Regions from separate parts of the Streptomyces sp. NPDC007991 genome, predicted to be linked through region 2. Evidence: riboswitches for the same ligand, from Rfam matches in the RefSeq annotation. Region 2 holds a riboswitch; each other region holds the start of a gene.
The links. Region 2 has a riboswitch for cyclic di-AMP ahead of ACFZDA_RS30900 (peptidoglycan DD-metalloendopeptidase family protein). Riboswitches for the same ligand answer to the same signal wherever they lie in the genome.
Positions count from the first base shown of each region.

Region 1: it holds a riboswitch for cyclic di-AMP, as region 2 does, so the genes downstream of both, ACFZDA_RS13320 (peptidoglycan DD-metalloendopeptidase family protein) here and ACFZDA_RS30900 (peptidoglycan DD-metalloendopeptidase family protein) in region 2, are expected to answer to the same signal.
Region 3: it holds a riboswitch for cyclic di-AMP, as region 2 does, so the genes downstream of both, ACFZDA_RS11270 (transglycosylase family protein) here and ACFZDA_RS30900 (peptidoglycan DD-metalloendopeptidase family protein) in region 2, are expected to answer to the same signal.

Region 1 covers NZ_JBIBJD010000004.1:369,582-379,393, forward strand. Annotated here, with positions in the region: gene ACFZDA_RS13285 (ABC transporter substrate-binding protein) at 1-846, shown strand, start outside; gene ACFZDA_RS13290 (MBL fold metallo-hydrolase) at 889-2,079, opposite strand; gene ACFZDA_RS13295 (Glu/Leu/Phe/Val dehydrogenase dimerization domain-containing protein) at 2,204-3,382, shown strand; gene ACFZDA_RS13300 (TetR family transcriptional regulator C-terminal domain-containing protein) at 3,454-4,068, shown strand; gene ACFZDA_RS13305 (helix-turn-helix domain-containing protein) at 4,078-4,815, opposite strand; gene ACFZDA_RS13310 (GDSL-type esterase/lipase family protein) at 5,002-5,787, opposite strand; gene ACFZDA_RS13315 (DUF6250 domain-containing protein) at 5,933-6,649, opposite strand; gene ACFZDA_RS13320 (peptidoglycan DD-metalloendopeptidase family protein) at 6,876-7,781, opposite strand; cyclic di-AMP (ydaO/yuaA leader) riboswitch at 7,786-7,947, opposite strand; gene ACFZDA_RS13325 (alpha-galactosidase) at 8,258-9,812, opposite strand, start outside.
Region 2 covers NZ_JBIBJD010000011.1:339,316-349,127, reverse strand. Annotated here, with positions in the region: gene lhgO (L-2-hydroxyglutarate oxidase) at 1-721, shown strand, start outside; gene trmB (tRNA (guanosine(46)-N7)-methyltransferase TrmB) at 1,152-1,985, shown strand; gene ACFZDA_RS30910 (PrsW family glutamic-type intramembrane protease) at 2,056-3,414, shown strand; gene ACFZDA_RS30905 (aldo/keto reductase) at 3,450-4,394, opposite strand; gene ACFZDA_RS30900 (peptidoglycan DD-metalloendopeptidase family protein) at 4,513-5,544, opposite strand; cyclic di-AMP (ydaO/yuaA leader) riboswitch at 5,556-5,712, opposite strand; tRNA gene ACFZDA_RS30895 (tRNA-Met) at 6,002-6,075, opposite strand; gene ACFZDA_RS30890 (dihydrofolate reductase family protein) at 6,130-7,266, opposite strand; gene ACFZDA_RS30885 (MarR family transcriptional regulator) at 7,343-7,858, shown strand; gene ribA (GTP cyclohydrolase II) at 8,010-8,651, shown strand; gene ACFZDA_RS30875 (MarR family transcriptional regulator) at 8,767-9,264, shown strand; gene ACFZDA_RS30870 (SpoIIE family protein phosphatase) at 9,246-9,812, opposite strand, start outside.
Region 3 covers NZ_JBIBJD010000003.1:602,576-612,387, forward strand. Annotated here, with positions in the region: gene ACFZDA_RS11255 (nucleoside triphosphate pyrophosphohydrolase) at 18-995, shown strand; gene ACFZDA_RS11260 (cytochrome P450) at 1,042-2,316, shown strand; gene ACFZDA_RS11265 (transglycosylase family protein) at 2,469-3,428, shown strand; cyclic di-AMP (ydaO/yuaA leader) riboswitch at 3,657-3,823, shown strand; gene ACFZDA_RS11270 (transglycosylase family protein) at 3,828-4,499, shown strand; gene eno (phosphopyruvate hydratase) at 4,765-6,045, shown strand; gene ACFZDA_RS11280 (septum formation initiator family protein) at 6,148-6,624, shown strand; gene ACFZDA_RS11285 (DUF501 domain-containing protein) at 6,676-7,206, shown strand; gene ACFZDA_RS11290 (exopolyphosphatase) at 7,203-8,144, shown strand; gene ACFZDA_RS11295 (FAD-dependent oxidoreductase) at 8,587-9,812, shown strand, end outside.

The sequences.
Region 1 (9,812 bases), on a different contig from region 2:
ACCGCCGTCGCCCCCCGCACCTTCGGCTCCGGCCCGACCGCCATCGAGGCCCTCAACGCCGGTTCCGTCGACATCGCCTGGACCGGCCCGTCGCCCGCGATCAACGGATTTCTGCGGTCGGGCGGGGACGCGCTGCGGATCGTGGCGGGCTCCGCCTCCGGCGGCGTGCGGCTCGTGGTGAACCCCGACCGCATCCACTCCCTCAACGAGGTGAAGGGCAAACGGATCGCCACGCCGCAAGTGGGCAACACCCAGGACGTGGCCTTCCTGCACTGGGCGGCGAGCCGTGGGTGGAAGATCGACCCGGCGAGCGGCCGGGGCGACGTCTCACTGGTCCGCAGCGACAACCGTGTCACGGTAGACGCCTACCGCTCGGGCTCCCTGGACGGCGCCTGGGTGCCCGAGCCGACCGCCTCGCTCCTGGTCGCGCAGGGCGCACGCGTGCTGCTGGACGAGGCGGACCTCTGGCCGGGTCGCCGTTTCGTCACGACGAACGTCATCGTCTCACCCACGTTCCTGGCGGAACACCGCGACGTGGTCGACGCGGTCGTACGGGCATCCGTCGCCGCCAACACCTGGATCGCCGCCCATCCCCGGGAAGCCAGGACCGCGGCCGGCGCCCACCTCAAACGCCTGACGGGCAAGGCGCTTCCGGCCGCCGTGCTCGACGCCGCCTGGCAGGGTGTCACCTTCACGAACGACCCGCTGCCCACGACCCTGCGCGCCCAAGCCCGGCACGCCGCCCGGCTCCACCTGCTCGCGTCGGACGACCTGACGGGGATCTACGACCTGGGCCCGCTCAACAGGGCGCTGCGGTCGGCGGGGCTGCCGCCGGTCGAGGAATGACCCGCCCGACCACAGCGGGCACCCCGCCACGGCACCACCGGATCACTTCTCGCCCGCGAGGTCGAGATCGCCCGGAGCGGCCGGCGTGACGGCCGCCCGCGTGCCGAGGCGCCACGGATGGACAAGGGGCGCGGACACCGCCCGCCACCAAGGCTCCCCGGGGACCTTCCCGGCCGGCTCGAAGGGCTCGCCCGGCCGGGGGAACGCCACGTCCTGTCCCGCCTCCTCGGCCAGGTCCTTCGTCCACTCCCCCGGCTCGGCCCAGGCATGGGTGGCGAGGTTGAACGTGCCCCAGTGGATCGGCAGCAGCACCCCGTGCGGCGTGCCTCCCTGGAGGTCGAGCTGAGCCTGGATCCCCTCCGGGGGCGTCATGTGGATGTCCGGCCAGAACTCGGAGTACGCGCCGAGCTGGATCATCGTGGCGTCGAACGGCCCGTGTGCGGCACCGATCTCCTTGAAGCCGTCGAAGTAGCCGGTGTCACCGCTGTGGAAGACCCGGTGCTCCTCGCCGGCGACGACCCAGGAGGCCCACAGGGTGTGCTGGGTGTTGCGCAGGCCCCGGCCGCAGAAGTGCCGGGCCGGAGTGGCGGTCAGGGTGAGGCCGTCGATCTTCGTCGCCTCGTGCCAGTCCAGTTCGCGCAGCCGGCCCGCGGACACGCCCCAGTGCTCCAGGTGCGCCCCGACGCCGAGCGGCACCGCGAACTGCGTGTCCGTGCCGGCCAGAGCCTTGATGGTGGGCATGTCCAGGTGGTCGTAGTGGTCGTGCGAGATGACCACGACGTCGACCGGGCCGAGCGCGGCCAGCGGCAGGGGCACCGGGTGCAGCCGCTTCGGCCCGGCGAACGGGAACGGGGAGCAGCGCTCGCCCCACACGGGGTCGAACAGCACGCGCCGGCCGTCGATCTCGGCGAGCACGCTGGAGTGCCCCATCCAGGTCAGGCGCAGTCCGGTGGCCGGGGGCCGGGCGAGGTCGGCGAGGGTGGTGGCGTGCACCGGCACGGTGCCCTTCGGGGCACGGCGGGGCCGGGCCTCCTTGTCGAAGAAGACCTTGGCGAAGTCGACGGTGGAGCCCGAGGGCCGGGTCCGCGCGGGACCTCCGGGGTTCTGGAAGACCCCGTCCTTGAAGTGCGGCGATCTGCGGATGCGCGCCATGCGCTCACCGCTGGGATCCGCGCCGAACGCCCCGGGCCGGAGCGCGCGGAGCCCGGAGCTCAGGGAACGGAAACCGGCCACGGTACCTCCAGGTGGAGTCGGTCAGGCTTTCCATTATGGTCGGCCCTTGCGGAAACACCCGGGCCCAGGGGTCCCGCGACCGTGATACTGAACAATGATTCAGTATCACGGCGAAGGAGCCCGTATGGCCAGCCCCCTGCTGTCCCTCACCTGGACCGACCATCTCACCGGCCGCCAGGGCTTCCTGGTCGTCGACCGGCTGGTGCGCGGTGTCGCCAGCGGCGGTCTGCGGATGCGCGCGGGCTGCACGCTGGACGAGGTCACCGGCCTGGCCCGCGGCATGACCATGAAGGAGGCCCTCCACTACGACCCCGCCGGCCGTTACATCCCGCTCGGCGGCGCCAAGGGCGGCATCGACTGCGACCCGCGCGACCCGGAGGCCTACCCGCTGCTGGTGCGGTACCTGCGCGCCATGCGGCCGTACATCGAGAGCGTCTGGACGACCGGCGAGGACCTCGGCCTCACCCAGGACCTGGTGGACCGGGCCGTGGCCGAGGCGGGGCTGGTCTCCTCCGTCCAGGCCGTCTACCCGCTGCTGGACGACGAGGCCGAGGCCCGGCGGCGGCTCCGGGACGCCTTCGCCGTCGAGGTGGACGGCATCGGCCTGGACGAGCTGGCCGGCGGCTGCGGTGTCGCCGAGGCGGCCCTCACGGCGCTGGACCACGCCGGGGTGCCCCACGCGGGGACGCGAGTCGCCCTCCAGGGGCTGGGCACCATGGGCGGGGCCACCGCGCGCTTCCTCGCGCGCTCGGGGCTCACGGTCGTGGCCGTCGCCGACATCAAGGGCACGATCGCCAACCCGGCGGGACTCGATGTCGAGGCACTGCTCGCCGCGCGGGACTCCCACGGCACCGTGGACCGTTCGGCGCTGCGCCCCGGCGACCGCGAACTGCCGGGCGACGCCTGGCTGTCGGCCGACGCGGAGGTCCTGGTGCCCGCGGCCGTCTCGTACGCGGTCGACGCCGGGAACCAGGAGCGGATCACCGCCCGCTGGATCGTCGAGGCGGCCAACATGCCCGTACGGCCGGAGGCGGAGCCGCCGCTCGCCGCGCGGGGGGTGACCGTGCTGCCCGACGTCGTGGTCAACTCCGGGACGAACGCCTGGTGGTGGTGGACGCTGTTCGGGGACATCGGCGCCGACGCCGAGGAGGCGTTCGCGCACACACGCCGCTCGATGCGGTCCCTGGTCGAGCGGATGCTGGCCCGCGCCCGGGCCGACGGCACGACGCCGCGGGCCGCCGCCCACGCGCTCGTGGCGGACCGGCTGCCGGTCCTGGCGGAACGGTTCGGCTGCTACCGCTGACAGCCGGCGGGACCGGCCCGGCCCCCGAACGCACCGGTCAGGACGGTGATGCGCGTGTGTAGGGTGACGGCGTGACGAGAGTCCGGTTGAGCGTGGCGGAACGGCGCGGGGAGCTGCTGCGGGCCGCCGTCGAGCAGATCGAGGCACGGGGTGTGGCGGCGGTCAGGATCGCCGACGTGGCCTCGGCGCTCGGTGTGAGCAACGCGCTGGTGCTCTACCACTTCTCGACGAAGGAGAAGCTGGTCGCCGCCGCGTTCCGGCACGCGGCCGAGGCGGACCTCGCGCATCTGCGCAGGCTGCTCGGCCGCCGTACGTCGGCAGTGCGCCGGCTGCGGTCGGCCGTACGGTGGTACGCCCCGACCGGCCAGGCCAAGGGCTGGCGGCTGTGGATCGAGGGCTGGGCGGCGGCCCTGCGCGAGCCCGCGTTGCGGGAGGTCACCCAGGACCTCGACAGGCAGTGGAAGGCGGCCCTCGCCGAGGTCATCACTGAGGGCATGGCGGCCGGCGAGTTCCACTGCCCCGACCCGCACGGCACGGCCCTGAGACTCACCGCCCTCCTCGACGGCCTCGCCGTCCAGCTGACGTCCTACCCGGGCGCGGTGCCCCGGGCACGGGCCCAGGAGTGGGCCGAGGAAGCACTGGCCCGCGAACTCGGCCTGGAACCGGCGGCCTTGACCCGGCCCTGACCGGGCCGTCTATCCCACGGTGCCGCCTGAGCTCGTCTCGGGTTTGCTGTGGAGCACCTCACGGGCCTGCTCCGCGGCACGGATGAGACTCTCGGCGACGAAGTCGACGAAGCGGGCGATATTCTCCAGGCGGGTGGCGGCCGGGGTGCCGGAACCGAGGACGCCGACGCCCTGCCGTGCGGCCGCGGCCAGTTGGACGCTGGACCGGGCGCTGGCGATCATCGACTGGTAGAAGACGTCGTCGTCGACGGCGTAACGCTCGCGGCGGCCCTCACCGCGCTCCCGGCGGATGAGCCCCTGACTCTCCAGGAACGCGACCGCTTTGGACACGGAGGCCGGGCTGACCTGAAGGTGCCGCACGAGCTCTGCCGCGGTGAGACTGCCCGCGTCGGTGGTGTAGAGGCAGGTCAGCACCCGGGACATCATCCTGGGCAGGCCCTGCCGCATGAGGAGGGTGGTGAACATCTCCTCGTACTCGCGCACGGCCTCGACGTCACGCCCGTGGGCCGGCGAGGGCGCCCGCGCTCCCCGGGGAGCGGCCTGCCTGCGCCGGTGGGTCCGGCGTTCGGTGGCGCGGTGGGCCAGGTCGGCACGGTAGGCGGTCGGGCCGCCGTTGCGCATCACCTCGCGCGTGATCGTCGAGGTCGGCCGCCCGAGGCGCCTGGCGATCTCCGCGTAGGCGAGGCCGTCACTCATCCCCCGAGCGATCTGCTGACGCTCCTGCAGGCTGAGCCTGCCTCCCGGCATCGTGAACTCCTTGCAACGGACCGGAAAGGATCATTGCACTGAACCCAACCTCACCACAAGGGCCGCTTGCCGCAGTTGTTACCGCGCCTGTGAACGCAACGTCGCTTTCCCTCTGTCCGAAACGCCGATCGTGCCACCCGCCCCCCGTCACGGCCCCGACCCACCACCCGGTGTCAGGCGCAGGCGCTACGCCACCGCGGCGATCCGCATCCGGATGTCCTCCGGCGACAGCGCCCCTTTCGCCGTCACATGGTCCCCCGACGACTCCCCACGCAGCCGCCGCCCGATCCACGGCACCAGAAACTCCCGCGCCCAGTGCACATCGTCCCGCCGGACCTCAAGAGGCCCCCGAGCCGGCAGCGGCGGCCACGGCTGCTCCGGGTCCGCCGGAACCTCCAGCCCGAGCACCTGCCCCGCGCGGAGCGCCACCCGCGTGTGCCCCTCGGGCGACAGGTGCAGCCGGTCGGCGTCCCAGGCCCTGCGGTCCTGGACACTGCGCAGGGACCACAGGTCGAGCACCGGGCAGCCGTACCGGTCGGCGATGGCCCGGACATGCCCGTTGTACGTCGCGATCTTGCCGCGCAGGTGCTTGAGCACGGGCACCCCACGCGTGTCGAACCCGGTCGTCACCATCACCGTGCCGGCCACGGCGGTGAGCCGCACCAGGGCCCGCTCGAAGCGCTCGGCCACCTCGTCCGGGTCGGTACCCGGCCGGAGGATGTCGTTGCCCCCGGCGCAGAACGAGACGAGGTCGGGGGCCATGCCGACGGCCCGCGGAACCTGGTCCGCCACGATCTGGTCGAGGAGCTTCCCGCGCACGGCGAGGTTGGTGTACTGGAAGTCGCCTTCGGGCCGGCGGTCGGCGAGCAGGACGGCGAACCGGTCGGCCCAGCCGACGAACGCCCCGTCGGGGCCGGGATCACCGACACCCTCGGTGAAGCTGTCCCCCACCGCCACGTACGACCCGATCACTGCTCTGCTGTCACTCTTCGAATCGTCTGCCACAGCAGCTCATGATTCACCTTCGAATGTGACTTACGCGACCGTAGGAAAGGGTTGACGGGCGGTGAGATAAGCCACTCCTAAAGTGTTCACCAACTCCGGAATAGGTCGCCCGTCAGGGATGTTGGGGCCTCTGTCGCCACACCCGGAAGCCCGTGATCCGGAAGTGACTCCACACGGTCCGGAAGCCGAAGTGCCCTGCCGTGTACGGCTCCGGATCCCTGTAGTCGAACACGAGCCGCCCGTTGTTCCACCACCGCACCGCCGAACCGTCGGAGACGATCCGCACCCGGTTCGGCTCACCCGGCACCAGCAGCGGCTCGGTGTAGTCGTAGATCAGGGGCCGGACACCGGGCTGCCCGACATAGCGTCGCAGCCGCGTCGTGGTGTTGTAGTTGGCCCCGTAACCGGCGTAGTACGTCGTCAGGTGGTCGTACTCCTCCAGCGCCCCACCACGCGTCGTCGCGAAGAGATCGCCCGGGGAGCGGACATCGGTCGCGTTCCAGAAGTTGTTGAGGTCGGAGACCCGGTCGTTGACCCCGCCCTCGGAGACCGGCGTGGCGGTGTACTCCAGGACGTACGGGCCTTCGAGCCGCTGCCTGAACCACACCGTCGCCCCGCTCGGCACGTCGATCTCCAGAACGCCGCGAGAGGCGGTGACGGTGCCACCGTCCTGGAGTTCGGTCGCCCACTGGTCGAGGCCGTGGCAGAAGTCGTCGTGGGCGATGAGGCGGCGATGACGGGCCGCGGCGTTCGCGTTCGCCGTCGGGCCGAACGCCGTCAGGGCGGCTCCGGCGGCCATGGCCGCGAACGCTCTACGAGTGGTCGGCACGGGACACGTCTCCTCGGGGATCCGCCTGGAAGGCTCTAGAAAGCGCTTGCGCTCCGGACGGGATCACTGTGTCCCAACTGCCGCCCGCTGTCGATCCCTTGGAGCGATCGAAACGGGAGCACACCCGTATGGCGCGCACACTCGCAAGGCGCACACACCGAAGGCCGGACCCGGGGATCGGGGTCCGGCCTTCGGTCGCGTGTCAGGCGGGCGGTGACGCGGTCGGTCAGCCGACGGAGACGCCGTGCGAGCGCAGGTAGGCGACCGGGTCCACGTCCGAGCCGTAGTCCGGCGTGGTGCGGATCTCGAAGTGCAGGTGCGGTCCGGTCACGTTGCCGGTGGCACCGGACAGGCCGATCTGCTGTCCTTCGCTCACGGTCTGGCCGGCCGAGACGGAGAGCGAGGACAGGTGGGCGTACTGCGCGTAGAAACCGTCGTTCAGCTTGATGACGACCTGGTTGCCGTACGCCCCGCCCCAGCCGGCGGAGACGACCGTGCCCGCGCCGACGGCCTTGAGCGAGGTGCCGGTCGGAACGACGAAGTCCACACCGGTGTGGTATCCGCTGGACCACATGCTGCCGGCCATGTGGTACGGGGTACCGATGGTGGCGCCCTCCACCGGGAGGGTGAAGCCGCTGGAGGTCGCGGCGGCCGGCTTCGCGGCAGCCGGCTTCGAGGGCGACTCGGAGGCGGAGGACTTCGAAGCCGAGGACTGGGAAGCCGAGGGCTTCGACGGGGCAGCGGGCTTGGGCGCACTCGCCGCCGCCTTCTTGCCGATCGCCAGCTTCAGCCCCGGGTGGATCAGCGACGGGTCGTCACCGACGGCGTCACGATTGTCCGCGTAGAGCTTCTTCCAGCCGCCGTCGACATTCTGCTCGTCGGCGATCTTCGCGAGACAGTCACCGGCCCGCACGGTGTACGAGCGGGCGCCCGTGGCCTTTTCGGCGGCCTTCTTCTCGGCGGCCGGAGCGGACTGGACGACTCTTTCCGGAGTCGACTTCGGAGTGGCGGCGTGGGCGCCGGCGGCCCCCATGAGCGGAAGGGCGAGAGCGGCCCCACCGGTTCCGGCGACGACGATGGAGCGGGTGAAACGCTGGGACTTCGGGCGGCGGTGCTTACCCTTCGCGGGCATGGCGAATTCCTCTCCGTCGCCTGCGAGGTGAGCTGTCGGGTGCGGACTGGAGATGTCCGGCCACGCCGAGGCGCGGCTTAACCCCAAGCCGTTCCGGGAACCGGAACAGGCGTCTTACCTGTGGGTCCCCCGCTCCTGCCGTACGTCGGGTCAGTGTGTGGGGCTCCGGGCGGCGGCAGGATTAGGCGTCCGTCCGGATGGGTGTGGAACGTAAGCGACCAGGACGCAAAGGGACAAGCGTGCGGTTCCCCGTGACGGCGTTTTTCTTGACGCGTCGGCACTTTTTCCGTCACGGAGCGTGGATTACCGATCTCCCGCATCCCGCAATACCCCTGAATCGCGCCAGAATTACGTGCACATGGCAACAACACATCGTCACGAATATGACGATGCTCACGCACCCCGACCTCATCCCCTTTACAGTCGGGGCACGTTACGCCTAAACAACTGAAGCACTGCCTATTCGGACAGAAGGGCTACTTGCGCTTAAGCCGGACGACAGCGGCATTTAGATCCCCGCGCAGGCCGACCCGCAGTCCGTGATGGAGCAGTACGCCCCCTCGATGCACTTCGCCCGTTGTGAGGCATTCGTACGACGCCGCGGGATCGAGGCCCCGCAGCCGGAGTGCCGGAACGGGCTCGCCGTAGCGCTGCGCCTGGAGCCAGGCCAGGACGACGGTCTCGTCGCCGAGGACGTACTGCACGGCGCTCAGGCCGCCCTCCGGCGGGCGCAGCCGGTACAGGTCGCCGCGCTGCACCACGGGCCTGATCTCCTTGTAGAGCTCCACCCAGTCCCGCGCCTCGGCGAGTTCCCGCTCCGTCCACTTCGTGAGGTCGCCGCCGACCCCGAGTACCCCGGCCATGGCGCTGACGAACCGGAACCGCAGGGAGCTGGCCCGCTGGTTGAGCATGGCGTTCGGGCTGTCGGTGACCCAGGCGGCCATGACCCGGGCCGGGTGGATCTGGCTGAAGCCGTGCTGGATGGCGAGCCGGTCGAGCGGGTCGGTGTTGTCCGAGGTCCACACCTGGTCCGTGCGGCCGAGCACACCGATGTCGATCCGGCCGCCGCCGCCCGAGCAGGACTCGAAGGCCACCCGGGGGTGGGCGGCCCGCAGCCGGTCCAGCAGGCCGTACAGGGCGTGCACGTGGTCGACCCACAGCCGTTGCGGGTACGGGTCGTCCGGCCAGCCGGCGTCGGTGAAGCAGCGGTTGAAGTCCCACTTGACGTAGTCGATCGGCGCGCTGGACAAGAGCCCGTCGAGCTGCTCCCAGAGGTACTCCTGGACGTCCTCGCGGGCGAGATTGAGTACGAGCTGATTGCGGAATTCCGTCCGCTTTCGTCCCGGTTGGTACTGCACCCAGTCGGGGTGCGCGCGGTACAGGTCGCTGTCCGGGTTGACCATCTCCGGCTCGACCCAGATCCCGAACTGCATGCCGAGGCCGTGCACGTGCTCGGCGAGCGGCTTGAGGCCGCCCGGGAAGCGGTCGGGGTTGGGGGTCCAGTCGCCGAGCCCGGCCCGGTCGCTGGTGCGCGTCCCGAACCAGCCGTCGTCGACCACGAACAGCTCGACGCCCATGGCGGCGGCCCGCTCGGCGAGCGCCCGCTGCTGCTCCTCGGAGATGTCGAACTCGGTGGCCTCCCAGGAGTTGAAGAGCACCGGCCGGTCCTGGTCCGCGCTCGGGATCACGTATGTCCGCTGGTAGGCGTGCCAGGCGCGGCTGGCCCCGCCGTGGCCGCCGTCGCTCCAGAGCCCGGCGAAGACGGGGGTCGTGTACGACTCCCCCGTGCCCAGCATCAGCAGGCCCGAGTCGTCGTAGCCGGACCCGCCGGTGATCTGCACGCGCGCGTCCGGGAGCTGGGCCACGGCGATCCGCCAGGACCCGGACCAGCCCAGGGCGCATCCGTAGACCTCGCCGTGCTCCTCGGTCGCGTCGGTGTCGAGCGCGATCCACGGCAGGTGCTGGTGACCGGTGTGGCCGCGGCGGCTGCCGATGACCTTCTCGCCGTGGGTGAGGGCGGAGCGCTCCAGC
Region 2 (9,812 bases):
GGCCCACGGCTCGGGCGCGGAGATCCGCTACGGCACGCGGGTCGTGCGCGTCGACCGCCGCTCCGAGCGCGGAGTCGCCGTGCTCACGTCCACCGGGGACATCGTGCGCGGGCGGGTGCTGGTGAACTGCGCCGGCCTCCACAGCGACGAGATCGCCCGGCTGACCGGGGACGACCCGGACGTCCGGATCGTGCCGTTCAGGGGCGAGTACTACGAGCTGGCCCGGCCGGAGCTGGTGCGGGGCCTGGTCTATCCGGTCCCCGACCCGGCGTTCCCCTTCCTCGGGGTGCATCTCACGCGCGGGATCGACGGGGGCGTCCACATCGGGCCCAACGCGGTCCCGGCGCTGGCCCGCGAGGGGTACGGATGGGGGACGGTCCGGGCGCGGGAGCTGGGGTCGACGCTGGCCTGGCCGGGCTCCTGGCGGATCGCCCGGCGGCACTGGCGGTACGGGGCGGGGGAGCTGCGGCGGTCGCTGTCCAAGGGGGCGTTCACGGAGGCGGTGCGGAGGTTGTTGCCCGGGGTGTCCGAGGACGACCTGGTGCCGACGGCGGCGGGGGTCCGGGCCCAGGCGGTCCTGCGGGACGGCACGCTGGTGGACGACTTCCTGATCCGCGAGGGCGCGCGCACGGTCCATGTACTGAACGCACCGTCCCCCGCGGCTACGGCATCCCTGCCGATCGGCAGGGAGGTGGCCCGCAGAGCGTTGAGCGCACTGTGACCGGCCAGAGGGATGCGAGCTACTCGGGGTTCTCACTGAGGCCGAGTGGGTCCGCAGCCCAGCGGAGCAGGGTGCCGCTGCGCCCACCCAAGCCGCCCTGGGGGCACCCCCCAGGCCCTTAAGGCACGGGCAGAGGCACGACTGCCCGCAGCCGGGGCAACCACGACGCACCCGCACCCGCCCACGGCGAGAAGGGGACGTGTCGGGGGGTGTCCGCCCGCAGCGGTTGGCGCGTCAACGGACGGTTAATTGGTGTCCGACCCCATCGCGCCGTTCCGAGGACGGACACCCCCCGGCGTGGCCCCGACCCACCACTCGGCGTCAGGCGCGACGCGCCCCCCCACACCCGCGCAGGCCGCCGCAGGCACCCACCCCACCCGCGTAGGCGGCCACCCAGCCACCCCAGCGCGGCCGTAAAATCGGTCTCACTGTGTCTGACTCCGTGAATACCCCCGAAAGCCCCCAGCCGCCCGCCCCCGGTGCCTCCATCCGGCACAGCCGGGTCAAAGGTGAGCCGCGCTTCCCCGACGGGCCGAAGGCCGACCCCGCCGGGTCGCACTTCGAGCGGCGGATCCGGAGTTTCCAGCCCCGCCGCAGCCGCGTCACCGCCGGTCAAGCGGACGCGCTCCAGCGCCTGTGGCCCAAGTGGGGCCTCGACATCGACGGCAGCAGGACCCTCGACCTGGCCGACCTGTTCGGCAACGACAACCCCGTCGTCCTGGAGATCGGCTTCGGCATGGGCGAGGCCACCGCCCGGATGGCCGCCGCCGACCCCACCACCAACATCCTCGCCGTCGACGTCCACACCCCCGGCCAGGGCAACCTGCTCAACCTCGCCGACCACAACGGCCTGTCCAACATCCGGGTCGGCAACGGCGACGCGATCATCCTTCTGCGCGAGATGCTCACCCAGGACTCCCTCGACGGCCTGCGCGTCTACTTCCCCGACCCCTGGCCCAAGAAGCGGCACCACAAGCGCAGGCTCATCCAGCCCGACTTCCTGACCCTCGCCGCCACCCGCCTCAGGCCCGGCGCGATCGTGCACTGCGCCACCGACTGGGAACCGTACGCCGAACAGATGCTCGACGTACTCACGGCACATCCCGACTTCGAGAACACCCAGGCGGACGGCGGTTTCGCGCCCCGTCCCGACTTCCGTCCCCTGACCCGTTTCGAGGGCCAGGGACTGGACAAGGGACATGTCGTGAACGACCTCCTCTTCCGTCGCGTACAGCACGTGGACCAACCCCCCGCCGGCGCCTGACCGCACTCGCACCGCACCCATATCCCTCCCCGCCTGCGGTCAGCGCCCATCCGTCGTTAGGGTCAATGCCGTGGCCACCTGCCCCCCACATCCCTGTCCCCGTGGTCCCGCCGGCGGCGCACCCGCCGCCGGCCCCCTGCGGCACGCCCACTGGTGGCAGCGCACCTGGGTGCGCTACGGCGCGCCGACCACGCTGCTCGCGATATCCGGGCTCGTCATCCTCGCCCTGGTCCGCGAGGAGACCGGCACGGAAGGGTTCCTGGTCGGGCTGGGGCTGGCCACGCTCCCGGTGCCCCTGCTCATAGCCGCGTTCCGCTGGCTGGACCGGGTCGAACCGGGCCCCTGGCGCAACCTGCTGTTCTGCTTCGCCTGGGGCGCCTGCGCGGCGGCGCTCATAGCGATCGTCGCCAACAGCTTCGCGACGAGATGGATAGCGACGGCGACGGCGGACCCGTCCAGCGCGGACACGCTCGGCGCGACCGTGATAGCGCCGGTGGTCGAGGAGATCGCCAAGGCGGCGGCCGTCCTCCTGGTCTTCCTCTTCCGCCGCCGCGACTTCACCGGCATCCTCGACGGAGTGGTCGCGGCCGGCGTCACGGCCACCGGCTTCGCGTTCACGGAGAACATCCTCTACCTGGGCACCGCCTTCGGCACCGACCAGCTCACCGGCGGCACCGGCATCGCCTCCGTCACGGCGGCGACCTTCTTCGTGCGCATCATCATGTCGCCGTTCGCGCACCCGCTCTTCACCGTGCTGACCGGCATCGGCTTCGGTGTCTCCGCGCTCGCGGCGGACCGCCAGCACGTCCGCCGTGTCGCCTTCCCGCTCTCCGGGCTGCTGCTCGCGATGGGCATGCACGCGATGTGGAACGCCTCGTCGGCGTTCGGCGAGTACGGGTTCTTCGCCGTGTACGCGGCGTTCATGGTGCCCATCTTCGGGCTGCTGACGTGGCTGGTGGTCTGGACGCGGCAGCGGGAGCTGAAGACCGTACAGGCGGAGCTGCCCGCCTACGCCGTGGCCGGGTGGCTGTCCCCGGTCGAGCCGTACGCGCTCGGCTCGATGCGGGCCCGGCGGATCGCCCGCCAGTACGCCCGCCGCCACGCGGGCCGGGCGGCGGCGCGCGAGGTCGCGCGGTACGAGGCGTACGCGACGTCCCTGGCGTTCCTGCGGCACCGGGGCCGCCGCGGCCGCGCCGGTGCCGACTTCGTCGTACGGGAGCGGGAACTGCTGGACGAACTGTGGCGACGCCGGGAGGTGGCTCGCCCCGCGCTGGACCACGCCGCGCGGATCACGGCCCCTCCGGTACCGGTGGCGGCCCCGCCCTGGCCGGTGCACGGGGCGTACGGGTACGGGTACGCGACGACGCCGACACCGAGCCCGTACCTCGGGCACCTCGGGCACCCCGCGTACAACCCGTACCGGCCGTAGCGGACACCCGGGTCAGCCCCGCCTGGCGGAAACCGTCAGGCCGAGGCCTCCGTGAGCCGCCCGAGCTCCGCCTCCGTCAGCGTCAGCTCCCCGACGCCGATCAGCGCGGGCAGTTGCTCCACCGTCCGCGCGGAAGCGATCGGCGCCACGACCGTCGGCTGGGCCGCGAGCCAGGCGAGGGCGACCGTGGCGGCGGGGACGTCGTGGGCCGCGGAGATCTCGTCGAGGGCGTCGAGGACCCGGCGGCCCCGCTCGGTCTGAAGGTGCTGGGCGGCACCGCCCGCCCGCGCGCTGTCGACGGTCGTACCGGGCCGGTACTTGCCGGTCAGGAAGCCGGACGCGAGCGCGTAGTACGGGACGGCCGCCAGGCCGGTCCGCGCGGCGAGGTCCTGGAGCTCGCCCTCGTAGGTGTCTCGGGAGACCAGGTTGTAGTGGGGCTGGAGGGCCACGTACCGGGCGAGCCCCTCGCGGTCGGAGAACTCCAGTGAGGCCCGCAGCCGCTCCGCGGAGATGTTGGAGGCGGCGATGTGCCGGACCTTCCCGGCCCTCACGAGGTCGTCGAGTGCGCCGATGATCTCCTCCACCGGCACCTCGGGCTTGTCGAAGTGGGTGTAGTAGAGGTCGATGTAGTCGGTGCCGAGGCGCCGCAGGGAGGCGTCGGCGGCGGCCTTGATGTTGGCGGCGGACAGGCCCTGGAACTCGGGGTGCTGGCTGACCTTCGTGGCGACGACGACGTCCGCGCGGTTGCCGCGTGACGTCAGCCACTTGCCGAGCACGGTCTCGGACTCGCCGCCCTGGTTGCCGTCCACCCACGCCGAGTAGACGTCGGCGGTGTCGACGAAGTTGCCGCCGGCGGCGGCGTACGCGTCGAGGACGGCGAAGGACTGAGCCTCGTCAGCCGTCCAGCCGAAGACGTTGCCGCCGAGGGCGAGCGGGAAGACCTCGAGGCCGGAGGAGCCGAGCTTGCGAAGAGAAGTCATGCTCCGTGTCAACGGCCGTGCGGGGGAGGCTCATTCCACAGCGGACGCAAAAGTCCCGTAAACGCCCCCCGCACGCTCCCCGCACGAACTCCCCGCGGGAAACCCGGAACACCGCCGCTCAGACGTTCAGGCCCTTGCCCCGCAGCCACGCCATCGGGTCGATGCCGCTGTTGGAACCACCGGTGTGGACCTCGAGGTGCAGATGCGCCCCGGTGACGTTGCCGGTCGCGCCCACGCGGCCGATGACGTCGCCCGTGCTGACCTTCTGGCCGACGCTGACGCCGATGGACGACTGGTGCGCGTACCAGATCTCCGTGCCGTCATCGAGGGTCAGGACCGTCTTGTAGCCGTACGAGCCGCTCCAGCCGGCCTCGGTGATGGTGCCGCTGTGCACCGCCTTGATCGGCGTGCCCGTGGGGGCGGCGAAGTCGAGGCCGGTGTGGTAGCCGGAGGACCAGTAGGCGCCGGACTGACCGAAGGTCGAGGTGATGGTGTACGCGGAGGTCGGCAGTGTGTACTGCTTGGCGAGGGCGGCGAGCCGCTCGGCCTCGGCCTTCTTCCGGGCCTCCTCCTCCGCCTTCCTCTTGGCTTCGGCGGCCTTGGCCTTGGCTTCCTTCTCGGCCTTGGCGGCGGCTTCCGTGGCCGCCTTCTGGGCGGCTTCGGCGGCGTCCTGCGCGGCCTTGGTCTCGATCTGTTCCTGCTGGTGCTCGACCTGCGCCATGATCCGGGCGCGCAGTGCCTCACCGGCGCCGGAGGTGCCCTGCTCGGTTTCGGCGGCGGCCGTGCCGAGGCTGCTGAGCGGGGTGGCGGAGCCTTCGGGGGTGTCGTCGTCCGAGATGAGGGAACCCACCGAGGGCAGGTCCGGGACGGAGATCGACACCGGCGGCTTGCCGGTCTGGGCGCTGGCCATGCCGCCCGCGCCCACGGCTGCTATGACGCCGACGCCCAGGACGGTGGAGCTGCGCGCGAGTCCTCCGCCGCGCTGCTTGGTGACGCGATGCCGGCCGCGGATGGGACGGATGGACTCCGCGGTGGGGTTCCATTCCTGGAACGGGCCCTCGTCGGTGTGGTGACCGCCGTAGCCGAAGGTTTCGGTGTCGCGCTGGTTCGGCGCGGACGGGGCCGCGGGGGCAGGCCGGTTGGACGCCACGTGGGCGTACTCCTTTCCTTCCTTCTCGCCTACCGGGTTAGCTGACGGGTTCGGAGCAGGAAGGTCTCCTACGCGCGTATACCGGCCGTGCTTCCACGGCGGCATCCGCTCGATTCACCCCAAGTGGTGGTTCCCCGGTTCCCTTTCGGGATTCGGCGCGTGCGCACGGAGCCGCCTTCTGTGACGGCTGGGACGACCGCGCTGCGTTATCGAACGTTAATAGACGCGCGGTGGGTATTCCAGCGGTTCCGCTTGATCATTAACCTTTTTCGCGCGAACCAACCCGCCACGACCAGCCCAAAACGGGCGAGTTGACCGCCTCGTAAGCGACTCACGGTCTTTGACGGCGTGTCAGTTGTCATGCGGAGCGGCGCGATTCGCTCACCGAGAGTAAGGGCGAGTTCAGGGAAAACACCGAGGGCCGGAACCCTTTCGGATTCCGGCCCTCGGCCTTCAGTAGCGGGGACAGGATTTGAACCTGCGACCTCTGGGTTATGAGCCCAGCGAGCTACCGAGCTGCTCCACCCCGCGTCGTTGTGACACCAGTGTACGCCATCCGCGGGACCGCTCGCGCACACCCGGTGTTCAGCGGCTGCGCAGCAGGTGACGGTTGGGTGCCTTGGCCTGCTGCTCGTGCTCCGAGAGGACGAGGACCTCCACTCCCCGGGCCGCCAGCAGGCCGCTGCCGTCGGCGTCCGCCACGAAGGTGTCCGGCTCGCGCCAGGCCGTGACCACGCGCCGTACGCCCGCGTCGAGGATCAGCCGGGCGCAGGGTGCGGGGCGGGAGGCCCGGCGGGCGCAGGGCTCCAGGCTGCTGTAGACCGTGGCGCCGGCGAGCCCGGGGTCGGCCGGGTCGAGCTTGGCCAGGGCCGCCTCCTCGGCGTGCGCGAGCGGGTCGCCGCCCTCGCGGGAGTGCCCCCGGGCCAGTTCCGTGCCGTCGGCCGCGACCACCACCGCGCCGACGCTGAACGCCGTGTCCGACGGCGGGCACCGCGCGGCCAGTTCGCAGGCGAGGGCCAGCCAGTGGTGGTCGGCGGCGGAGGGGAGGGGGCCGGTGCCGGGGGCGGTCGGCTCGTAGCGCATGAGGACGACGTCCTCGATCCGCCGGGTCTCCAGCAGCCGGAGCCGGCCGGACTGGTAGCCGCCGGGTCCGAAGAGGCGGGGTGCCCCGGGGTCGCCCACGAAGAGCGGGGCGAGGACCAGCTGGAGTTCGTCGGCCAGGCCCTGGGTGAGGAGCTGGGTGTGGATCAGGCCGCCGCCCTCGACCATGAGCCGTCGTACGCCGCGGACGTCGTGCAGGTGGGTGAGGAGCCGCCGCCAGTCGAGGTCGGCGCCGAGCGGGACGACGTCGGCGGCGATGCCGAGGGCACCGGCGCGCTGTGCGCCCCGGTCGGTGGTGTACAGGACCTTCTCGCCGCCGGTGTGCCAGAACCGGGCGCCCGGGTCGAGGTCGCCGGAGCCGCTGACGGTGACCTTGAGCGGGTACTCCGGCCGGCCCGCGGCCACCCGGGCGGAGCGGCGCTCGGGTGAGTTCACCAGCAGCCGCGGGTTGTCGGCGCGGATGGTGCCGGCGCCGACGAGGATCGCGTCGACGCAGGCACGGACCTCGTCGACCCGGTCGAAGTCGGCCGGGCTGGACAGCAGCAGGCGTTCGGGACCGGTGTCGTCCAGGTAGCCGTCGAGGGAGACGGCGGCGGACAGCAGGACGTACGGGTGGGACATCGACGCTCCGCGGCTGGTCGGGACGGCGGACTGGACAGGGCTTGGTTCAAGTTTGAAACAAACCTACACTGGCGGCATGACGACTCGCTGGCTCACCCCCGAGGAGCAACGCGCCTGGCGCGCGTACATCGCCGCATCCTCCCTCCTGGAGGACGCGATCGACCGGCAGCTCCAGCAGGACGCCGGCATGCCGCACCTGTACTACTCCATCCTGTCCGTCCTGTCGGAGTCCCCGGAGCGGCGGCTGCGCATGACCGACCTCGCCGAGCGGCTGAAGATCACCCGCAGCCGGCTGACGTACGCCGTGACGCGACTGGAGAAGGACGGCATGCTGCGGCGCGAGGCCTGCCGGTACGACAAGCGGGGCAGCATCGCGGCCCTGACGGACGACGGGTTCGCCGTACTGGACCGGGCGGCGCCCGGGCACGTCGAGACCGTGCGGAGCTTCCTGTTCGACCGGCTCAGCGAGGAGCAGGTGGAGCAGTTGGAGGAGATCGCCACGGCGATCGCGCAGGGGCTCCAGGAGGACGGGGCGCGGCCGGCGTCGGACGACGTGCCGTGGCGACGGAGGTCCTCGACGGCCTGTTCGTGACACACGTCACAACGCACCTCGACCTCACGCTTCTCGTTGCTTCAAATTTAAAGCAAGGGTAGGGTTCCGGACGTGGATCTGCTTCAAATCTGAAGCAGACCGCAAGCCGACGGCTGTGCAGCCGAACAGGAACGGAACCCGGAGGCCCCGCATGCCCGACACGCCCGCTGTCCTCGCCACCCCGCGCTCCCGCGTCCGGGTCCCACTGCGCTTTCACGACGGCTACGAGGTCGACGCCGAAGTCGTCACCTTCCACGGCCTGGCCGACGGCCAGGAGCACGTGGCCGTCGTCCTGGGCGAGCCCGGCCCGGTTCCGCTGGTGCGGCTGCACTCCGAGTGCCTGACCGGGGACGTGTTCGGCTCGGCCCGCTGCGACTGCGGCCCGCAGCTGCGCGAGGCCGTCGAGCGCATCGCCGAGCGCGGCGGCGTGCTCCTCTACCTCCGCCAGGAGGGCCGGGGCATCGGCCTCTATAACAAGCTCGACGCGTACGCCCTCCAGGACGAGGGCCTCGACACCTACGAGGCGAACGCGGCCCTGGGACTGCCGGAGGACGCCCGCGACTACACGGCCGCGGCCCAGATGCTCCGGGCCCTGGGCATCGGCGAGCTGGACCTGCTCTCCAACAACCCCGACAAGGCCGCCCAGCTGCGCGACCTGGGCGTGGCCGTCCGCGACCGCGTCCCCACGGGCGTCTTCACCACCGCGCACAACGTCCGGTACCTGCGCGCGAAGGTCCTCCAGACCCAGCACACGCTGCCGCTCGCGGCGCTGACGGGGCTCAGCGCGGGCTGAGCTCCCGGCACGGACGGTGCGCGAACGGGGCGGCTTGCCGCTCGGCTCATCGGGTACAGCCTTTGAAAGAGGGCGACCTCTGCAGTACCCGGAGCTTATGGAAAGTGACCGTTTCGTGACCGATTTCGGCGGCCCCGGCGATCCCCGGGCGAGGAGACGGGGTGATGGCCCGGAGGACGTCGCGGCACAGATCGCCGACGCCGTGGAGAGCCTGACGGCCCTGTGGTCGGTCGCCGCCCAGGACGCGTCCCTGCGGCTGTCCCTGCACCAACTGCGGGCCCTGCGCACCCTGGAGGCGGCGCCCGGGCTGAACCTGACGGCCCTGGCGGACCGGCTGGACATCGGCCTCCCCACGGCCAGCCGCCTGTGCGACCGCCTGGCGGCGGCCGGCCTCCTGGAACGCGCCCCGCACCCGGACACCCGGCGCGAGGTACAGCTACGGCTCACCCCGCACGGCCGGCACGTCCTCGGCGATGTCGCCGTCCGCCGCGCACGGGCCCTGGCCACGGCACTGGCCGCGATGGAACCGGCGGAACGGGTGGCGCTGAGCCGGGGGTTGCGGGGGTTTCTGGCGGCGCGGGATCCCGATGCCCCTCAGCCCCCCGGGCCATGACGACTCCCGACGCCCCCGCCTTGACCCCCGCCCAGCACCGCCACACACGTGTCGTCCCGCACCGGGCGGGCCGCGCTGCCCGCGTCGCGGAGCACCACCGCGGCCACCACCGCCGGGTCACAGCCGAGGAGCACGGTGTCGTCGGGTGGTGTCCAGCGGCCGGGCAGGCCGTCGCTGTGCAGGACGAGCAGACTGTCGCCTCGCCACAGCTCCCGCTGCACGGACACGGACGCCGGGGCCTGCGCGCCCACGATGCCGGGCTGGGACAGCATCGCCTTCCAGGTGCCGTCGGTGCGCAGCCGGGCGCCGACGTTGCCGATCCCGGCGAACTGCAACCGCCCTGACCCCAGGTCCAGTTGGGCCACGGCGACCGCCGCGCCCCGGGTGCGGCGCAGGGACCGGCCAAGCGCCCGCAGTATCTCGGCGGGCGGCCGGTCGGCCACGTCACGCAGCGCGTCCACGGCGGCGCCCGACGCCTCCGCGGCCTTGGGCCCGTGCCCGAGCCCGTCGGCGAGCAGGAGGGTGTGGCGGTCGCCGGCGCAGACCCG
Region 3 (9,812 bases), on a different contig from region 2:
TGGGATAGCTTCGAATCGTGAACGCCAACAGCCCCGAAGCCACCGCCGCCCCCGGCCGCATCGTCCTGCTCACCACCAGCCACCGTGTCGCCCCCGGCCTGCTGTCCTGGCCCGCCTGGCGGGCGCTGCACGCGGCCGGCCGGGTGCTGTGCGCGGACGGCGCGCACCCGCAGCTGCCGTATCTGCGCGAGGCGGGCATCTCCGTCGAGGAGGCGTCCCCGACGGCCGAGGAGCTGGTCGACGCCTGCGCCGGCGGGCGCACGGTGGTGGTCGTGGCCACGGGCGAGGGCGAGCCGGCCCTGACGGACGGCCTGGCCCGCCTAGCCGGCACCGGCCGCGTCGCCATGCCCGAGCTGGAGCTGCTCCCCGCCTCCTACGACCTGCCCGGCGCCCGCCTGCTCGATCTCGTCCAGGTCATGGACCGCATCCGCGCCGAATGCCCGTGGTCGTCCCGGCAGACGCACCAGGGCCTGGCCAAGTACGGCATCGAGGAGGCGTACGAACTCGTCGAGGCGATCGAGGAGGGCGACCGCGACGAACTGCGCGAGGAGCTCGGTGACGTCCTCCTCCAGGTCGTCTTCCACGCCCGGATCGCCGAGGAGGACCCGGAGGCCCCCTTCTCCGTCGACGACGTCGCCGCCGGCATCGTCGCCAAGCTGATCCACCGCCACCCGCATGTCTTCGGCGACGCGACGGCCACCACGCCCGAGGAGGTCAAGGCGCACTGGCTGCGCACCAAGGCGGTCGAGAAGCAGCGCAGCTCGGTCACCGAGGGCATTCCCCTCGGCCAGCCCGGCCTGGCCCTCGCGGCCAAGCTGGCGTCCCGCGCCCGCACAGCCGGCCTGGACATACCGCTCCCGCCGGTCGAGGGCATCGGCTACGACCTGCTGGCCCTGGCGGTCCGCGCGGAGTCGGAGGGCGTGGACCCGGAAGCGGCCCTGAGAGCGGCGGCCCGCGCGTACCGGGACGCGATCAGGGAGGCGGAGCAGGGCTGAGACCGGCCGAGGGCAGGGGGGAGGCGGAGCCCGATACCGTCGGGGAGTGACCGACCAGCCCCAGCCCAGCACCCCGCCCGCCGCTCCCGACCTCTTCACCTGGGAGTTCGCGAGCAACCCCTACCCCGCCTACGCCTGGCTGCGCGAGCACGCCCCGGTGCACCGCACCAAGCTGCCCAGCGGCGTGGAGGCCTGGCTGGTCACGCGGTACGCCGATGCCAAGCAGACGCTCGCCGACCCCCGGCTCTCCAAGAACCCGGCGCATCACGACGAGCCCGCGCACGCCAAGGGCAAGACCGGGATCCCCGGGGAGCGCAAGGCCGAGCTGATGACGCATCTGCTCAACATCGACCCGCCGGACCACACCCGGCTGCGGCGGCTCGTGTCCAAGGCGTTCACGCCCCGCCGGGTCGCCGAGTTCGCGCCGCGGGTGCGGGAGCTCACCGACACCCTGATCGACGGCTTCGCGCGGAAGGGGTCCGCCGACCTCATCCACGAGTTCGCGTTCCCGCTCCCCATCTACGCCATCTGCGACCTGCTCGGTGTCCCCCGCGAGGACCAGGACGACTTCCGCGACTGGGCGGGGATGATGATCCGTCACCAGGGCGGGCCCCGGGGCGGCGTGGCGCGGTCCGTGAAGAAGATGCGCGGCTATCTCGCCGACCTCATCCACCGCAAGCGGGAGGCGCTGCCCACCGAGCCCGCCCCCGGCGAGGACCTCATCTCCGGGCTGATCCGCGCCTCCGACCACGGTGAGCACCTCACCGAGAACGAGGCCGCGGCCATGGCCTTCATCCTGCTGTTCGCCGGGTTCGAAACGACCGTGAACCTGATCGGCAACGGCACCTACGCCCTGCTCACCCACCCCGGGCAGCGCGCGCGCCTCCAGGCGTCCCTCGCCGCCGGGGAGAGCGGCCTGCTGGAGACCGGCGTCGAGGAGCTGCTGCGTTACGACGGCCCCGTCGAACTCGCCACTTGGCGGTTCGCCACCCAGCCGCTGACGCTCGGCGGGCAGCACATCGCGCCCGGCGACCCGGTCCTCGTCGTCCTGGCCGCCGCGGACCGGGATCCGGAGCGGTTCGCCGATCCGGACGCGCTCGATCTCGCCCGCCGTGACAACCAGCACCTCGGCTATGGCCACGGCATCCACTACTGTCTCGGCGCCCCGCTCGCCCGCCTGGAGGGCCAGACCGCGCTCGCCGCGCTCCTCACCCGCCTCCCGGACCTGCGGCTCGCGGCGGACCCGGCCGAGCTGAGATGGCGCGGCGGTCTCATCATGCGCGGGCTGCGCACGCTGCCGGTGGAGTTCTCACCGGCCTAAACATGACACGCCGTCATGACTGTGATCTTCACGTGATCTGCGCGGCATGAACTTGTGACAAGTGATCGACTGCCGATACGTTCACCCATCATCAGCGCGGCCCAGGCACCCTCCGCCGCGCCGGTCACTGCTGTCTCGCGAAAGGTCTCCGTATGCTCTCCGGGAACGGTCGGCACCGTCGCCCCCGCCAGGCTCCGGCTCTCCTCGTCGCGGCCGGGGTAACCGGCTCCGCCATCGCGATCCCGCTCCTCGGGGCCTCCGGTGCCAGCGCGGCCGACGGTACGACCTGGGACCGGGTCGCGGACTGCGAGACCGGCGGCGCGTGGAGCCAGAACAGCGGCAACGGATACTTCGGCGGCCTCCAGTTGTCCCAGGAGGACTGGGAGAACCACGGCGGTCTCGACTACGCCCCGAGTGCCGACCTGGCCAGCCGCTCCCAGCAGATCGCCGTGGCCGAGAGAATCCTCGCCGACCAGGGTGTCGGCGCCTGGCGCACCTGCGGGCTGCTCTCCGGCCTGGAGCAGGACAAGGACTCGGACACGTCCGACTCGTCCGGTTCCTCCGACTCCTCCGACTCCTCCGACTCCTCCGATCCGACGGACTCGCCCGGACTGCTCGACTCCTCCGAGTCGTCCTCCGACAGGCAGTCGACCTCGGAGGACGAAACCGCCAAGTCCGACAATTCATCCGATTCCGCCGATGCCTCGACGCGGGACCAGTCGCCTGCCCCCGAGAGTGACCAGCCCGACAACTCCCGTCAGGGCGACGACTCTTCGGCACCCGCCGAACCCGAAGCCGGACCCGAACCCGACACCACCGCCGGCCGTCACCGCGGCCCCAGCGCCGATGAGGGCACCGCGGCCGAGGACGGCCGTACGTCCGGGTCCGCCGGACGGCACGCCTCGCGCGACGGCGGGGCCTCCCGGGAGGCGACGGACGGCTCCTACACCGTTCGCCCCGGCGACAGCCTCTGGTCCATCGCGAACTCTCTTGACCTCAGCGGCGGATGGCACGCCCTCTACGCCGGGAACGAGACGGCCGTCGGCACCGACCCGGACCTCATCCGCCCCGGTCAGAAGCTCACCGTAGGGGTCGAAGCGGACGAGAAGTAGCCGGTGGGGCAGTCCGGAAACGGCGGCGGAAGTCACCCCGAAACCGCGCGAGTTCATGTCACCGTTTGCGTCTGATGTCCCTTATCGGTGCGGTGAGAGATAGATCTCAGAAGCCCTGATCGTCTTTGGAATTCCGCGGATCGCGTGTCTACGGTCATGACCGCTCGCCACCGCGAGCCCCGGCTGCCGCAACGCCGAATCCTGCCAGCGGCCGCACGGGAACAGTCGTCGCGTCAAGCGCCGCAGGCAGGAGCGGGGGACCCAAGGTAAGTGCCCGACCGGCCGGTTGTGCCGGAAGGGCTTGGGGTGAAGCCGTGTCCCGGGAGGGACGCGGCCGGGCAACTCAACCGGCCCGAACCCGACAGCTCACCTCGCAGGCGTCGGTGAGGGGATCTCTCCATGCTGTTTTCCGGCAAGGGCACGCACCGCCGTCCGTCCAAGGCCTCTCGGGTCATCGCCATCGCCGGTGTCACCGGTGCCGCCGTCGCCGCCCCGCTGATGGCGTCCGGCAGCGCCTCCGCCGCCACCGCCTCCGAGTGGGACGCCGTCGCCCAGTGCGAGTCCGGCGGCAACTGGTCCATCAACACCGGCAACGGCTACTACGGCGGTCTGCAGTTCTCCGCCTCCACCTGGGCCGCGTACGGCGGCACCCAGTACGCCTCCACCGCCGACCAGGCGAGCAAGGACCAGCAGATCCAGGTCGCCGAGAAGGTCCTCGCGAGCCAGGGCAAGGGTGCCTGGCCGGTCTGCGGCAAGGGCCTGTCGAGCGCCGGCTACAGCGGCGGCTCCGCGCAGGGCGGCGGCTCCACCGAGACCCGCCAGAGCGAGCAGCAGCCGGCCTCCCGCTCCGATGAGCGCCCGGCCCAGACCCAGAAGACCGTCACCACCCCGACCGGCAAGAAGGTCAAGAAGGGCGACGGCGAGTACAAGGTCGTCAAGGGTGACACCCTCAGCTCCATCGCGACCGAGCAGAAGGTCGAGGGCGGCTGGGAGAAGCTGTTCGAGCTGAACAAGGACATCATCACGGACGCCAACCTGATCTACCCGGGCCAGCAGCTGCACCTGAAGTAAGCAGCGGCCCACCCCCGTCCCCACGGGCTCCCCGCCCCGGTGCGTCATCCCCCGTGCGCACCGGGGCGGGGTTTTTTCTGCCGGTCTTTGCGAACCGGCTTTGTTCCGTTCGGAAACAATTTACTCTCGGTTCTGTCCATGGGGTGGGCGACCCGGTGGCCGATCGCCCGGAGCCGGTTAGGCTCATGTCGCGAGCCACCGCGGCCCGCGCCTCGCCGGGTCCCCGCGGCCCGCGTACCCGCGTCACATGAAGAAGGAGATGCTCGTGCCGTCCATCGACGTCGTCGTAGCCCGGGAAATCCTGGACTCCCGAGGCAACCCCACGGTCGAGGTCGAGGTCGGCCTCGACGACGGCAGCACCGGCCGTGCCGCCGTCCCGTCCGGCGCCTCCACGGGCGCCTTCGAGGCCATCGAGCTGCGCGACGGCGACTCGAACCGCTACCTCGGCAAGGGTGTGGAGAAGGCCGTCCTCGCGGTCATCGAGCAGATCGGCCCGGAGCTCGTCGGCTACGACGCCACCGAGCAGCGCCTGATCGACCAGGCCATGTTCGACCTGGACGCCACCGACAACAAGGGCTCCCTCGGCGCCAACGCCATCCTCGGCGTCTCCCTCGCCGTCGCCCACGCCGCCTCCGAGGCCAGCGACCTGCCGCTCTTCCGCTACCTGGGCGGTCCGAACGCGCACCTGCTGCCGGTGCCGATGATGAACATCCTGAACGGCGGCTCGCACGCCGACTCCAACGTGGACATCCAGGAGTTCATGATCGCGCCGATCGGCGCGGAGTCCTTCTCCGAGGCCCTGCGCTGGGGCGCCGAGGTCTACCACACGCTGAAGAAGGTCCTGAAGTCGAAGGGCCTGGCCACCGGCCTCGGCGACGAGGGCGGCTTCGCCCCGAACCTCGGCTCCAACCGCGAGGCCCTCGACCTCATCCTGGAGGCGATCAACGAGGCCGGCTACACCCCCGGCGAGCAGATCGCCCTGGCGCTCGACGTCGCCGCGTCCGAGTTCTACAAGGACGGCGTCTACACCTTCGAGGGCAAGGAGCGCTCGGCCGCCGAGATGACCGAGTACTACGCGGAGCTCGTCGACGCGTACCCGCTCGTCTCCATCGAGGACCCGCTGTTCGAGGACGACTGGGAGGGCTGGAAGACCATCACCGCCAAGCTCGGTGACAAGGTCCAGCTCGTCGGCGACGACCTGTTCGTCACCAACCCCGAGCGCCTGGCCCGCGGCATCGAGGAGGGCGCGGCCAACGCGCTCCTGGTCAAGGTCAACCAGATCGGCTCGCTGACCGAGACCCTCGACGCCGTCGAGCTGGCCCAGCGCAACGGCTTCAAGTGCATGATGTCCCACCGCTCCGGCGAGACCGAGGACGTCACCATCGCGGACCTGGCCGTCGCCACCAACTGCGGTCAGATCAAGACCGGCGCCCCGGCCCGCTCCGAGCGCGTCGCCAAGTACAACCAGCTGCTGCGCATCGAGGAGATCCTCGACGACGCGGCGGTGTACGCCGGCCGCAGCGCCTTCCCGCGCTTCAAGGGCTGACCCGGCCCGTAAGTAGCAGCGTCGTACGTACGTCCCCGTACTCGGTCCCGTACCGTGTCCGGGGACGTACGCGCGTATGACGGCGGAGCGGGAGGCGGACAGATGGCCGTGAAGGACCGGGACCGGTTCTCCACCGCGACCAGGATCCGGCTGCTCGGCGAGCAGACCGCGGCCCGGGTCTACCGCTCCCAGACCAAGCGCCAGGCCCGCCGCTCCCGGCTGACCGGCCGGGCCGCGCTGCTCGCCCTGGTGATGTGCTCGCTGATCGTGGCCCTGGCCTACCCGATGCGGGAGTACGTCTCGCAGCGCGCCGAGATCGACGACCTCCAGCGCGAACAGCAGCAGGCCCGCCAGCGTGTCGAACGGCTGCGCGACCAGAAGGCGCGCTGGCAGGACGACGCGTACGCGGAGCAGCAGATCCGGAAGCGGTTGCACTACGTCATGCCGGGGGAGACGGGGTTCATCGTCGTCGACCCGCACGCGGCGAAGCAGTCGCACGCCGACCTCGGGGCGGCCGACCGCCCCTGGTACTCGAACGTCTGGGACGGGGTCGACAAGGCCGACGCCTCCGACCAGTGACCCGACACCCAGCCAGTGACCTGAACCCAGAAAGACAGCCTGAACACAGTCATGGAAACGCCCCCGCCGACCACCCCGCGCACCGAGCCCACCGACACGGACGTCGAGGCCTTCAAGCAGCAGCTCGGCCGGCCCCCGCGCGGCCTGCGCGCGATCGCGCACCGGTGCCCGTGCGGACAGCCCGACGTCGTCGAGACGGCCCCGCGGCTGCCGGACGGGACTCCGTTCCCCACGCTGTACTACCTGACGTGCCCGAAGGCGAACTCGGCGATCGGCACGCTGGAGGCGAACGGCGTGATGAAGGAGATGACCGAGCGGCTGGCCGCGGACCCGGAGCTGGCGGCGGCGTACCGGGCGGCGCACGAGGACTACATCCGGCGCCGTGACGAGATCGAGGAGCTGAAGAACTTCCCCAGCGCGGGCGGCATGCCGGACCGGGTGAAGTGCCTGCACGTGCTGGTGGCGCACGCGCTGGCCGCGGGGCCGGGCGTGAACCCGCTGGGCGACGAGGCGCTGGCCATGCTGCCCGAGTGGTGGCGCAAGGGCGCCTGTGTGACGACCGTCGAGGAGGACGCCCAGTGACCCGTGTCGCCGCCGTGGACTGCGGTACGAACTCCATCCGGCTCCTGGTCGCCGACGCCGACCCGGGCACCGGCGAGCTGGTCGATCTGGACCGCCGGATGACGATCGTGCGGCTGGGGCAGGGCGTCGACCGCACCGGCCGGCTCGCCCCCGAGGCGCTCCAGCGGACCTTCGCGGCCTGCCGCGAGTACGCCGGGATCATCAAGGAGCACGGGGCGGAGCGGCTGCGGTTCGTGGCGACCTCCGCCTCCCGGGACGCCGAGAACAGGGACGAGTTCGTGCGCGGCGTGCTGGACATCCTGGGCGTCGAGCCCGAGGTGATCTCCGGGGACCAGGAGGCCGAGTTCTCCTTCACCGGCGCCACCAAGGAGCTCGCCGGGCGCGACCACCTGCCGAAGCCCTACCTCGTCGTGGACATCGGCGGCGGCTCGACCGAGTTCGTCGTCGGCGACGACCGGGTCCGCGCGGCACGCTCGGTGGACATCGGCTGTGTCCGCATGACCGAGCGGCACCTGGTCCGGGACGGGGTGGTGACCGAGCCGCCCTCGACGGAGCAGATCGCGGCCATGCGGGCGGACATCGAGGCCGCCCTCGACCTCGCCGAGGAGACGGTCCCGCTGCGCGAGGCCCGCACGCTGGTGGGCCTGGCCGGGTCCGTGACGACCGTGTCGGCGATCGCCCAGGAACTGCCCGCGTACGACTCGGCCGCCATCCACCACTCCCGTGTCTCCCACGACCGGGTCCGCGAGATCACCGAGTGGCTGCTGCGCTCCACCCACGCCGAGCGCGCGGCCGTGCCCTCGATGCACCCCGGCCGGGTCGACGTGATCGGGGCGGGGTCCCTCGTCCTGCTGTCGATCATGGAGCGGACCGGCGCGCAGGAGGTCGTCGTCAGCGAGCACGACATCCTCGACGGCATCGCGTGGTCCGTCGCCTAGGTCGCCTCGGACAGGCAGCAGGCCGCTTCTGAGCAGGCATGGATCACGTTTGAGCGCCTCCCGGGGGCTCGCGCGAGGCCCCCGGGAGCAGCCCTCCGGAAAAGTTCGTGAAGTTCTTCACAAGGAATTCGGCACTCCAGGGCGACGAGAAGGGTCACGTTGACCCTTCTGGGGGCCCAAGGGGCCTTTGAACGTGTTCAGAAGCATGGTATGGGTGCCCCGGGGCAGGTGCGCGGAAGAGGGTCCGGCGGAGGGCTCACAGGGGGGTCGGCGGGCCAGAGAGGCAGCTCACGCGGCATTGACAACGATCCGCACTGCACAATCGATCCGGGTTGTCACCATGACATGGATCACGGGGGTCGCGGAGGATAACACACCCCCTGAAGGAGCTTGTGAAGGGGCGCACGAGCCACCCCCCTGAGGCGGGTGGATACTCGATGGCATGAGCACCACGGAGCGTCCCAGGATCCTCGTAGTAGGCGGTGGGTACGTAGGCCTGTACGCAGCTCGGCGCATCCTCAAGAAGATGCGTTACGGAGAGGCGACCGTCACGGTCGTCGACCCCCGGTCGTACATGACCTACCAGCCCTTCCTCCCCGAAGCCGCCGCCGGCAACATCTCCCCGCGCCACGTCGTCGTCCCGCTGCGACGCGTGCTGCCGAAGGCGGAGGTCCTCACCGGCCGGGTCACCACCATCGACCAGGACCGCAAGGTCGCCACCATCGCCCCGCTCGTGGGCGAGGCGTACGAGCTGCCCTTCGACTACCTGGTCGTCGCGCTCGGCGCGGTCTCCCGCACCTTCCCGATCCCCGGCCTCGCCGAGCAGGGCATCGGCATGAAGGGCATCGAGGAGGCCATCGGCCTGCGCAACCACGTCCTCGAGCAGCTCGACAAGGCCGACTCCACCACCGACGAGGAGATCCGCCGCAAGGCGCTCACCTTCGTCTTCGTGGGCGGCGGATTCGCCGGTGCGGAGACCATCGGCGAGGTCGAGGACCTGGCCCGGGACGCGGCGAAGTACTACAAGAACGTGTCCCGTGAGGACATGCGCTTCATCCTGGTCGACGCCGCCGACAAGATCCTCCCCGAGGTCGGTCCCAAGCTCGGCACGTACGGCAAGGAGCACCTCGAGAGCCGCGGTGTCGAGGTCTACCTGTCCACCTCCATGGACTCCTGCGTCGACGGCCACGTGGTGCTGAAGAACGGCCTCGAGGTCGACTCCAACACGATCGTCTGGACCGCCGGCGTCAAGCCGAACCCGGTCCTGTCCCGCTACGGCCTGCCCCTCGGGCCCCGCGGCCACGTCGACTGCGAGACCACCCTCCAGGTCAAGGGCACCGACTACATCTGGGCCGCGGGCGACAACGCCCAGGTCCCGGACCTCGTCGGCCGCAAGGCGGGCAACGAGAACGCCTGGTGCCCGCCGAACGCGCAGCACGCGCTGCGGCAGGCCCGCGTCCTCGGCGACAACGTGCTGTCCGGCATGCGGGGCTTCCCGCAGAAGGACTACTCCCACGCCAACAAGGGCGCGGTGGCCGGTCTCGGCCTCCACAAGGGCGTGGCGATGATCGTCATGGGCAAGATGAAGATCAAGCTCAAGGGCCGTCTCGCCTGGTACATGCACCGTGGCTACCACGGCATGGCGATGCCGACCTGGAACCGCAAGAT